2 regions of the Paenibacillus humicola genome follow, and region 2 is predicted to be linked to the other one. Evidence: riboswitches for the same ligand, from Rfam matches in the RefSeq annotation. Region 2 holds a riboswitch; the other holds the start of a gene.
What was found. A riboswitch is a leader RNA that binds a small molecule or an ion and turns the genes downstream of it on or off. The one in region 2 is predicted to bind cyclic di-AMP.

Region 1 (5,619 bases), 600 kb from region 2:
GGCAGATGGATTTCTTCCGGATTGCGGTTTTCCCCACCGTTTTGCACGGCATTTACGAGGAAGGATTAACGATAGGATGCACTCGTTTTACCGGCCGCGAAATTCCGGAGGGCATCAGCGGTTCAGATGGAACGGCACCGTGGCGATAACGACGTCCTTCTGGTTGTATAGGTAGGCGCGGATCAGCAGGCTGGTCTGGTTGTGCAGCAGGTTTTCCCACCAATGCTTCGTGATGAACTGCGGAATGAGAATCGTGATATGGTCGGTTTCCGCCGTTTTCCATTCCACCGTCTCGATAAATTTGATGAGCGGCTTCATGACGCTGCGGTAGCGCGACCGCAGCACGATCAGCCGGATGCCCGGATTCCACTCTTCCCACCGCTCCTCCATCTTCCGGATTTCCTCATCGTCGAAGCCGACGTAGACGGCGAGCACGTTGTCGGTCAGCGATTTGGCATAGCTGATCGAGTTCAGTACGACGCGCGTAATGCCGGCGACCGGGACGACGATTGTACTCCCTTTGATGCACGGCTTGTCGGACTTGATGTTGATGCGCAGCTCCTCGGCCGCGTTCCGGTAATGCCGGTGAATACGGTTGAACAAATAGATGACGACGGGCAGAAAAACGAATACCATCCAGATTTGCGTAAACTTTGTAAAAATGAAAATGAGCGTGATCGTCAGCGTCGTCAGCATGCCGATCGTATTGATCGCGAATTTCACGGCCCAGCCCGGCGGCCTCAGCCGGACCCACCGGACCATCATCCCGAGCTGCGACAGCGTAAAGGGGATGAATACGCCGACCGCGTACAGCGGAATCAGATTTTCCGTATCGCCGTGGAAGGCGATGACGAGCAGCATGGACATGACGCCGAGAAAAATAATGCCGTTCGAGAATCCCAGCCGGTCGCCGCGCACCTTGAACATATGCGGCATGAACTTATCCTTCGCCAGCATGAAGGCAAGCAGCGGAAAAGCGGAATACGCCGTATTCGCGGCCAGAAACAAAATAAGTGCCGTGATCCCCTGGATCGCGTAATAGAGCACGCTGCGCCCGAAGGTCGATTCGGCGATCTGCGAGACGACCGTTTCCTTCGGATCCGGCGCAATGCCGAACAAATAAGCGAGCACACTGATGCCGATGAACATGCTGCCCAGGATGAGGCCCATCATCATAAGCGTCATCGCCGCGTTGCGCTCGGCCGGCTGCCTGAAGTTCGGGATGGCGTTCGACACCGCCTCGACGCCGGTGAGCGCCGAACAGCCCGAGCTGAACGCCTTCAGCAGCAGAAACAGGCTGATGTTCGATACGGTCGTGCCGATTTCGGGAGCCGCCGCATGAATGCCGCCCGCCGCATATTTAATCAAGCCGGAAATAATCAGGACGAAAATCGCGACGACAAACAGGTACACCGGCACCGCCAATAACGAAGCCGACTCCGTAATGCCCCGCAAATTCATAATCGTCAGAAACACGATCATGACAAGCGCGATCAGCACGCGGTAATCGTGCAGCACGGGAAATGCCGACGTGATGGCGTCCGTTCCCGCAGACGAGCTCACCGCGACCGTCAAAATATAATCGACAAGCAGCGATCCGCCGGCCACCAGCCCGGTCGGCACGCCCAGATTGTCTTTGGCCACGATATACGCTCCGCCTCCGGTCGGATAGGCGTAGATGGTCTGGCGGTACGAGAGGATAAGCACCGTCAGCAGCCCCAGCACGGCCAGCGAAATCGGCAGCGAATACCAGACGGCCGCGAATCCAGCAGCCATCAGCACGAGCAAAATTTGCTCCGTGCCGTATGCGACGGACGACAGCGCATCGGACGACAGCACCGCGAGCGCCTTCAGCTTGCCGAGCTTCTCGTCTTCAAGCTCGGTCGACTTCATCGGCCGCCCGATCAAGAAGCGCTTCAATTTATTTACCATCAGTGTGGACTCTCCTTTGAAAATCGTCCGGAGCGCTTTTTTATTTTTCCCGGATTGCCCGGCCTTAGCCGGGTACTACTTTCGTATCAATAACCATTTCCGCACAGCACAAAAACACAGAGTCTCCCTGTTCCTCTGCGGCCGTTCAGGTCCGTTTACAATTCATATCCGCCTCCCATGTCCACGCTTGCGAAGTTAGCTGCCGGATTCGGGCGGCATGAGTCGCCCTACGCGTCCGGGACCCATAAGGTCCGAATGCGATTCACCCCCGTGCGATAATCGAACCGGGCTCTTGGCCCCGGCCGGTCCCGCACTGTCGGTTCCCCCGCTTTCCGCCTGTCTGGCGGAAATTCAGCGATCCAATAATAAAATAAACTGCGAAATAATCACGAATCGAATCATACTCCGCCGGGGCTCGGCTGTAAAGAATAGAAAAGACCGGTATGAAGCGATATTTCGTGTATCCTTCCGCCGCTGCAGGCCGTTTTATCGGCCGGCCTTATGATCGCGGCCTCTTGCTGTGGATTTCGCTGAAAACCCGCACCAGCATCGCTTGAACAGGGCGGCAAAAAAGGAAGCAAAAAGGCATTGACATCGGGCTTCCGCCTTGTTACGATGTTTTCCATATACAATAATTTTTATCGGATTTATGAGATTAAGACGATTTATAAACCGCATAGGGGCGCCAACCGTACAAACGGAGGCATTTTCGCTAAAGGGCGAAAATGCCTCTTTTTTTATGGGGCGCAAAGCGAAAGGAGCGAATGTGCGTGAGTGCCGTCCAAATCGACATCGCCGGCCTGAACCGGCGCTTCGAAACCAAGGCCGGGCCGGTGCAGGCCCTGCACAACATCGACCTGCAAATGAAAGAAGGCGAATTCATCACCGTCATCGGACCGAGCGGCTGCGGCAAAAGCACGCTGCTGAAAATTTTGGCCGGCCTCGATACGGAGCATACCGGAGCGGTCCGGCTTGACGGAAGGGAGGTAATCGGACCGGGCATCGACAAAGGGTTCATTTTTCAGGAGCCGCGGCTCTTCCCGTGGCTGACCGTCGAACGTAATATTGCGGGGGATCTTTCGCTGAAGAAGCCGGAGGTGCGGGAGAAGGTCGACGAGCTGATCGGGCTTGTCCGGCTGAAGGGGTTTGAACGCTCGTACCCGCGCGAGCTGTCGGGCGGGATGGCCCAGCGCGTATCGATCGCCCGGGCGCTGCTCCGCAGCCCGAAGGTGCTCCTGCTCGACGAGCCATTCGGCGCGCTGGACGCTTTTACCCGCAGCCATATGCAGGAGGTGCTGCTCGACATCTGGGAAACCAACCGGACGACGATGATTTTCGTCACGCACGATATCGACGAGGCGATCTATTTGGCGGAGCGCGTTGTCATCCTGAAGCCCCGCCCGGGCTCGGTTCGCAGCGTCGTGCCGATTGACCTGCCTTTTCCGCGGAAGAAAACGTCAATGGCTTTCCAGGAATATCGCGTCCGCATCATCGGCGAGTTTGAGAAAATCGACGATCCGAAGCCCGAAGCCAGCTACAGTATCTGACCGGCCGGACCGGGCCCAATTTAACGATGAGGTGATCAAAAAATGAATAAAGTGTACGTTCCTCCGGCATCCGGAATCGGGACGCCGTCCTCCCCTGCCGAGACGCCGGCGAAGAAGTGGAGGCCCGGGCCCAAGTCGCGCGGCGCCTTGCTTGGCCTTGCGCTGCCGGTCATTCTGCTCGCCGCATGGCAGGCGGCCGGAAATCTCGGGCTGACGTCGGAGACGCTTCTCCCGACGCCGCTTGAAATTGCCGCCGCCTTCGCGGACCTGATCCGCACGGGAGAGCTTTTCGGCCATCTTGAAATCAGCATGTACCGCGCCGCGCTCGGCTTCGGACTCGGGGCGGGACTCGGGCTCGTCTTCGGCATTCTGGTCGGCTTCGTGCGCCGTTTCGAGCAGACGCTCGATCCGTCGCTGCAAATGCTGCGGATGATCCCGCATTTGGCGGTAACGCCGCTGTTCATCCTGTGGTTCGGCTTCGGCGAGCTGTCGAAAATTTTGCTGATCGCCAAAGGCGCCTTTTTCCCCGTCTACGTCAATACGTTTCTCGGCATCCGCGGCGTCGACATCAAGCTGTTCGAGGTCTCCCGCGTCCTGCAGTACAGCCGCTTCAAGCAGATCGCGCTGCTCATCGTGCCCGCGGCTCTGCCGAACATTTTGCTCGGCATCCGGCTGTCGCTTGGCGTCGCCTGGCTCGGCCTCGTCGTCGCAGAGCTCATGGGCTCGAGCGCGGGGATCGGCTATTTGATCATGGACGCCCGGCAGTTCTCGCAAACGCCGATCGTGTTCGTCGGCATTCTCATTTTCGCCCTCGTCGGGAAGCTGACCGATTCGCTCGTCCGGTTCCTCGAACGGCGCCTGCTTCGCTGGAGGGACAGCTACGGAGGATAGCCCTTCTTCTCCAAGCCTCCGAAAAACAAACGGCCTGCGCGGGCAAAATGCCTGCACGGGCCGTTTATTTTGTTCCGCGCGGTTCGTATCTGCATGTCCGGGAACGGGGGTAAATCCCGCTGAAACGGGCAATAATAGGATCAGACTCACTGACCGGGAGGCGGTAAAATGCAATATTCACCGGCGGATTTGACGCCCGCCGAAATCAAACGGCTGCAGGAGCTCGAGCGGGATTTGTCCGACTCTGCGGACGGCAGCATCGTCGTCGTCGCGTACAAGCGCAGCGCGGAGAACGAGAAAGCCGGTTCGAACCTGAACGGCTCGGAAGGTGCGAGCTACGGCCACGACAGCTCGCAGTCGTAACGGGCGCGCCCTGGGTGCTGCGGAAGATATGGTAAGCGGCCGCGACGGCTCGCAGCCGTAGCAGGAGTGCCTTGGACGCCGAAGAAGCCGCGCGCGGCTGCCGCGGCGGCTCGCAGCCGCAGCGTTCGCGGTCAGGGTGCCGCTTGCGGCTTCGGCAGCGAAAAGCGCTTTTGAGCAGCGGCGACAGGCACGGCTGCAGCCTGCAATTACCCACCAACTCGCACCGGCGAACACAAAATCCCCGGCGCCGAAATTCGGCTCCGGGGATTTCGTTTGTCCGCATCCTGGAATTACTGCTTCACCAGCGATTTTCCGATGTTGTTCAAATGCGCCGTCAGACGGTCGATTTCGTCCAGCTCCTCCTGCGACAGCCGTTCGTCCCAGCGGCCGGCCGCCGACGTAATGTGCTCCGGCTTGGACGCGCCGAGAATGGCGGACGTGATACCTGGACGGCTGAGCACCCACGCCAGGGCGTATTGCGCGAGCGAAAGTCCGCGGCGCTCGGCAAGCGGGCGAATAATATCCACGATCGCCAGGCTCCTTTCGTTGCCGATCAGCGCCTTCAGCCGCTGCTCGCCCGCGGCCAGACGCGAATCGGCCGGCGGCGCTTCACCGGGCCGGTATTTGCCGGACAAAATGCCGCGGCCGAGCGGGCTGTACACGATGATGCCGACGCTTTCCGACAGCGCGAACGGAACAAGCTCCGGCTCGATATTGCGCGTAATGAGGCTGTATTCCGGCTGCACGCTCTCGAAGCGGTGCAGCTGCCGCACCGCGCTGATGCCGTGCGCTTTGGCGATCTGCCAGGCGGCAAAATTGGAGCAGCCGATGTAGCGGACTTTGCCCTGGCGCACGAGATCGTCGAGCGCACCCAGCGTCTCGTCCA
Region 2 (5,619 bases):
GACCTGGACCGGATTCTCCGCGTGCTTCGCCCCTATCAAGGGCGAATTGTTGTCAAAGAGAGCGGCATGCATGCCGTTGAAGATTATCTCATGTCGCGCTACCAAATGTATTGGCAGGTCTATTTCCATCCGGTGACGCGGAGCTCCGAGATCATACTTCGGCAAATATTTCGCAGAGCGAGCGAATTATATGGGGGTGACTATCCCTTTCGTTTCATATTGGATCCGCTTAGACGGCTGCTGGATGGCACGCTGGGCGTTGACAGCTACCTGGCGCTCGACGAGGCGCTGGTGCAGTCCGTCTTTATGCAGTGGACAAGCGAGCCGGACCCGCGGCTCTCGGCGCTGTGCCGCCGGTTCCTTCACCGCAGGCTGTACAAGTACATTGCGATGGAAGACGCGGACGACGGGCTTTGGGAAGAAATTCGAAGCGAGTTTATTGCCGCCGGCCTGGACCCCGAATACGACCTGGAAATCGACTTTCCCTACGATATGCCTTATGATGTATATCGTCCGGGAGCGCGATCGCTTACGGAAAAGGACGAAAAACCGCCCATTCTGCTCCTTGACGGAGAGGGCCGTCTGTCCGAAATCTCCGAGCGTTCCGAAATCGTTCGTTCTATCACGGGCCTTCATCAGGGCAAATACCATATCTATTACCCTGAGGAAACGGTGCGTGAATCAGCGCATTTGTTTCGTCCGCATATTCGTGCATTTTTCGGTTTCTTATAGAAAGGGGAATAGGATGATGCAGCCGCTATTAATCGACACGCATACTCACCTGGATTCGCATAAGTTCGACGACGACCGCGCGGAAATGATCGAAAGAGCGCGGGCAGCCGGCGTCCATATGCTGGTCAATATCGGCTTTAACCGCGAAACGATTCCATCCACGATCGCGCTTGCCGAGCAGTACGATTTTATTTATGCAGCTGTCGGCTGGCATCCCGTCGACAGCATCGACATGAAGCCGGAGGATTTGGAATGGATCGCATCGCTGTGCGATCATCCGAAGGTGGTGGCAATCGGCGAAACGGGCCTGGATTATCATTGGGATACGTCTCCTAAAGAGGTTCAGCACCGCGTTTTCCGCGAACAGATCCGGTTGGCCAGGCAGAAAAAAAAGCCGATCGTCATTCATAACCGCGACGCTCACGAAGATATCGTCCGGCTGCTGCAGGAAGAAAAAGCAAGCGAAGTAGGGGGCATCATGCACTGCTTTTCCGGCAGCTGGGAGACGGCGAAAAAGTGCATGGAGATGAATTTCTATATTTCCTTCGGCGGACCGGTTACGTTCAAGAACGCCCGCGTGCCGAAAGAAGTGCTGGCCCGCGTCCCTTTGGACAGGCTGCTGATCGAAACGGATGCGCCATATTTGGCTCCGCACCCCCATCGCGGAAAACGAAACGAGTCCGCATTCGTTCGTCTGGTAGCCGAGACGGCAGCGGAAATAACAGGGAAAACACTGGAAGAAATTTCAAAAATCACAACGGAAAATGCCAAAAAATGTTATGGAATTGAATGAATCAAGCTTATATCGCAAGGATTCGGGACTTTTCAAGCGAAAAAACTGATTTTGACGGAAGATATTGCGCGTATACCGTCTTATTTTCCTGTAAATTCGTTAAAATCGTCCTTAATCGCTTCTTTACAATGCGAAGCAAAAGACGGTATGATTCTTTTCAGAAAGTTTTGAAACTGAAAAACGGATTTCAAACCATTATCGCTTAATCTCCGGAAGCGGAGAGCGGGGGAACCACATGCTGCAGAAGGAAGGCCCTTACGCGGACCGTACTGAAGCATCGAATTCTTCTAGGGGTGAATTTCGCAGGCAGGCGCACCGGTGCGCCGGGCACAGGCGAATAGGGCGGCTCTCTCGCCCGAACCCGACAGCTAACCTCGCAAGCGTTCAAAGAGAGATCAACCTCGTGCAGCCAATCCATGGTCCGATTTCATTGCGGAAGCCACGAAACAGATCCTCTGTCATTCGGGGCTTCTTTATTTTTTGGTTAATATTGCTTTACCCGATGACATAGGGTTTTATCATGGAGGTGAGCTTTGGGGAAACCCGAAGAGCGTGTCTGCACGCAAATCATTATAGTCGCGTCAAATGTATCATGCGTAACACTCGACGGCGGGGCTATGTAAGGAGGACCGAAGAAGTGGGCGTATTCCCGTTTAAGGACACCCATGGTAAACGATCATCCAGCATGTCTTTCGCATTGCGATGGAAGCATGAGAACGTGCGTTTAATTGTGCTAAGCGCTCTGATCTCAATCGCTATGACTTTCATGTTTCTGGTGTTGTTGTACGGAACGGCTTCTGCTGACAAGCACGTCTCCGTAGTAGTGAATGGACGCGAGAGCCTGGTCTCCACCAAGGAGCGGGTCCTGCAACGCCTACTGGATGAACAAGCCATCACGATTGGACCGCATGACAAAGTGTCCATGCCGCTGAATGCGGAAGTAAAGGACGGGGACAGGGTCGTCATCGATAAAGCGGTTCCGGTCGTCGTGAAGGCCGACGGCAAGGTTAGAACGTTGTACACGACAGAAAGAACGGTACAGGGAGCGATCGAGGAAGCTCATTTGTTGGTACGGCCTCAGGATAAGGTGTTCCCTGCTCCCGAGACCTCAGTGAAGCCGAATATGGCGGTTCGGGTGACCCGGATCGACAAGAAATATTCCGAGAACCGGTATACGCTGCCTTTCAGCGTCATCAAGAAGGAAGATCCGAAGCTTGAAAAGGGCAGTCAAAAGGTCGTCAGAACCGGTAAAAAAGGCACCGTTGTGAAGCGATATGAAAACATTTTCGCGGACGGCGTGCTCGTGTCCCAGTCGATGGTGGCGAAGCTGATGCAGACCGACAAGAAGGATCAGATCGTCGCGGTCGGCACGAAAAAGCCGGAGCCCAAAGTTACCGTGCTCTCGGCCAGATCACCGAGCGTTCAGACGCTGACGAAGCGGGGCATAACGGTTAATGCTAAGAAAGTGTTACGAAACGTGACGCTGACCGCCTATACCGCAGACGCAGCCTCAACCGGCAAGAGCGAGTCGCACCCGCTGTACGGGGTTACGGCTTCGGGGACGCACGTTGAGGAAGGGCGCACGATCGCCGTCGACCCGGATGTTATTCCGCTCGGCTGGTGGGTCTATATCGAAGGCATCGGCTTCCGGCGTGCGGAGGATACGGGCAGCGCGATCAAAGGCAGTAAGATCGACGTCTACTTTGAGAACGAATCGTATGCCAACAAATTCGGCCGGAAACGGGGCTACACCGTGTATGTCATCGGTCCGAAAAAACCGGAAGCCGTATAGCGAACCGGTTGTGATTTATTCATATTCGTAATTCGAATCGAAATATGCCATGATAAGAAGAGGCGCTTGCCTCTTCTTTTTGCAGTTTGTCTGAAGGGAATGATCGGCTTATCTTATGATCAACGAAATCATTGTCGTCGAAGGGAAGGACGACACCGTCGCGATCAAGCGGGCGGTGGAGGCCGAGACGATTGAGACGGGCGGCTCCGCCGTTGGAGAAGACGTGCTGCGGCGGGTGGCGCTTGCCAGGCAGCGCCGGGGCGTCATTATTTTCACCGATCCGGACCATGCCGGAGAACGGATCCGCAAAATCGTCGCGCAGCGGGTGCCCGGCTGCAAGCATGCGTTTCTCCCGCAGGAGGAAGCCCTGTATAAAGGCGATATCGGCGTCGAGAACGCATCGCCGGAAGCGATACGGCGCGCGCTGTCGAGCGTGAGGACCGAGGTGCCGGAATCGGAAAGCCTGTCCGCGCCGGAAATTTCGTGGGACGATCTTATGCAGGCCGGGCTGGTTGTGCATTCCGAAGCGTCGGACAGGCGGCTGCGCATGGGCAATCTGCTCGGTATCGGCTACGCGAACGGGAAACAGTTTTTCAAGCGGTGCACGATGTTCCGCATCACCAAGGCCGAATTTGCGGCGGCGCTCCAGCGAATGGAACGGGAATTGGAGGACGAATGAACGACGAACGGACGCCCCGGCGGCAGAGCGGCGGCAGGCCCGTACTGGCGGAAGACAGGGCGGTACAGGACATCGCCACGCCCAGACGGACGCGCGATCTGATCGCGAAGCACGGCTTCACCTTTAAGAAAAGCCTCGGCCAGAACTTTCTGGTCGACCAAAATATTTTGCGCAAAATCGTAGCGGCCGCCGAGCTGGATCAAACGAAGGGCGCGCTCGAGATCGGCCCCGGTATCGGCGCGCTGACGCAGCAGCTCGCGCTGGCCGCGGGTAAAGTGGCCGCCGTTGAAATCGACGATCGGCTCATCCCGATCCTGCGGGATACGCTGGCGGATACGCCGAACGTAAGCATCGAGCACGGTGACGTGCTGAAGCTCGATCTCGGCGCGCTGATCGCGCGGGAATTCGGCGGCCTGCAGGGCGTCAGCGTCGTCGCCAATCTGCCCTATTATGTCACGACGCCGATCCTGATGAAGCTGCTCGAAGAGAAGCTGCCGCTCGAGCATATCGTCGTCATGATTCAGAAGGAAGTGGCCGAGCGGATGGCGGCAAAGCCGGGCGGCAAAGAATACGGCAGCCTAAGCGTGGCCGTCCAATATTACTGCGTGCCCGAGCTCGTATGTATCGTGCCGCATACCGTCTTCATTCCGCAGCCGAACGTCGATTCGGCGGTCATCAAGCTGACGCTGCGGGACAAGCCGGCGGCGGACGTGACGGACGAGGAGCATTTTTTCCGGACCGTGCAAGCCTGCTTCGCCCAGCGGCGCAAAACGATTGCCAACAATTTGACGGCATTCGTCGGCAAAGACCGCCGCGGGCTTGTAGCGCCGCTGCTGGAGGGCTGCGGCATCGAGCCGTCGCGCCGGGGCGAGACGCTGACGCTGCACGAATTCGCCGCGCTCAGCCGCGCGCTGATCGAAGCGGGGCTGCCGCCGAAGCCGTAAGGCTCCTCTGGCCGCAGCAGCAGGGTTAAGTCGAAGCGGCACCATGACGAAGAGCGGCCCCAAGCGGCCGCTCTTTTTCATATTGGGAAGCGCACCATCGCCCCTGTCCGCCCATAGGATAGACGAAGAGGTGATTTGCCCATGAAGCAAGGGGACCTGGTCGTCCGCAAATCGTATGGCGGGGACGTGCTGTTTCGTATCGCGACATTGAATCAACAACGAGCTGTTCTGAAAGGTACGGACTACCGGCTGCTTGCGGATGCGCCGCTTCCCGATCTGTCGGTCGTGCGCGACCCCGAATATACGGGAGCGGCTGCGAAGGTTCGCATCAAAGTGAACGAATCGATGCGCCGCATTCAGGAGCAGCGCGACAAGCAGGTGCAGCATAACGAAAGCGAGCTTCGCAGGGAACTCAGCGAAAGCCAGCCGTATTTCGAGGTGCCGGGCAAAGTGCTGCATCTGGACGGAGATCCGAATTATTTGAAAAAAAGCATGCAGCTGTACACCCAGCTTCGGGTTCCGGCTTACGGTCTCCACGTGCACGAGTCGCAGATGGCCGAGACCGTCTTCCGGCTGCTGCCGCAGCTCAAGCCGGATATCGTCGTCATCACGGGCCATGACGGCGTGCTGAAAAATCGCGAGCAGAGCAGCATCTACAACCTGGGAAGCTACAAGAACT

Region 1: another riboswitch for cyclic di-AMP. It lies ahead of PD282_RS02970 (APC family permease); the one in region 2 lies ahead of PD282_RS00140 (ubiquitin-like domain-containing protein).

Annotation. Positions count from the first base shown of each region.
Region 1 covers NZ_JAQGPL010000001.1:623,051-628,669, reverse strand. Annotated here, with positions in the region: gene PD282_RS02970 (APC family permease) at 115-1,932, opposite strand; cyclic di-AMP (ydaO/yuaA leader) riboswitch at 2,100-2,299, opposite strand; gene PD282_RS02965 (ABC transporter ATP-binding protein) at 2,697-3,479, shown strand; gene PD282_RS02960 (ABC transporter permease) at 3,522-4,370, shown strand; gene PD282_RS02955 (hypothetical protein) at 4,539-4,733, shown strand; gene PD282_RS02950 (aldo/keto reductase) at 5,024-5,619, opposite strand, start outside.
Region 2 covers NZ_JAQGPL010000001.1:26,046-31,664, forward strand. Annotated here, with positions in the region: gene PD282_RS00130 (HD domain-containing protein) at 1-732, shown strand, start outside; gene PD282_RS00135 (TatD family hydrolase) at 749-1,525, shown strand; cyclic di-AMP (ydaO/yuaA leader) riboswitch at 1,715-1,924, shown strand; gene PD282_RS00140 (ubiquitin-like domain-containing protein) at 2,244-3,317, shown strand; gene rnmV (ribonuclease M5) at 3,433-3,996, shown strand; gene rsmA (16S rRNA (adenine(1518)-N(6)/adenine(1519)-N(6))-dimethyltransferase RsmA) at 3,993-4,940, shown strand; gene yabG (sporulation peptidase YabG) at 5,082-5,619, shown strand, end outside.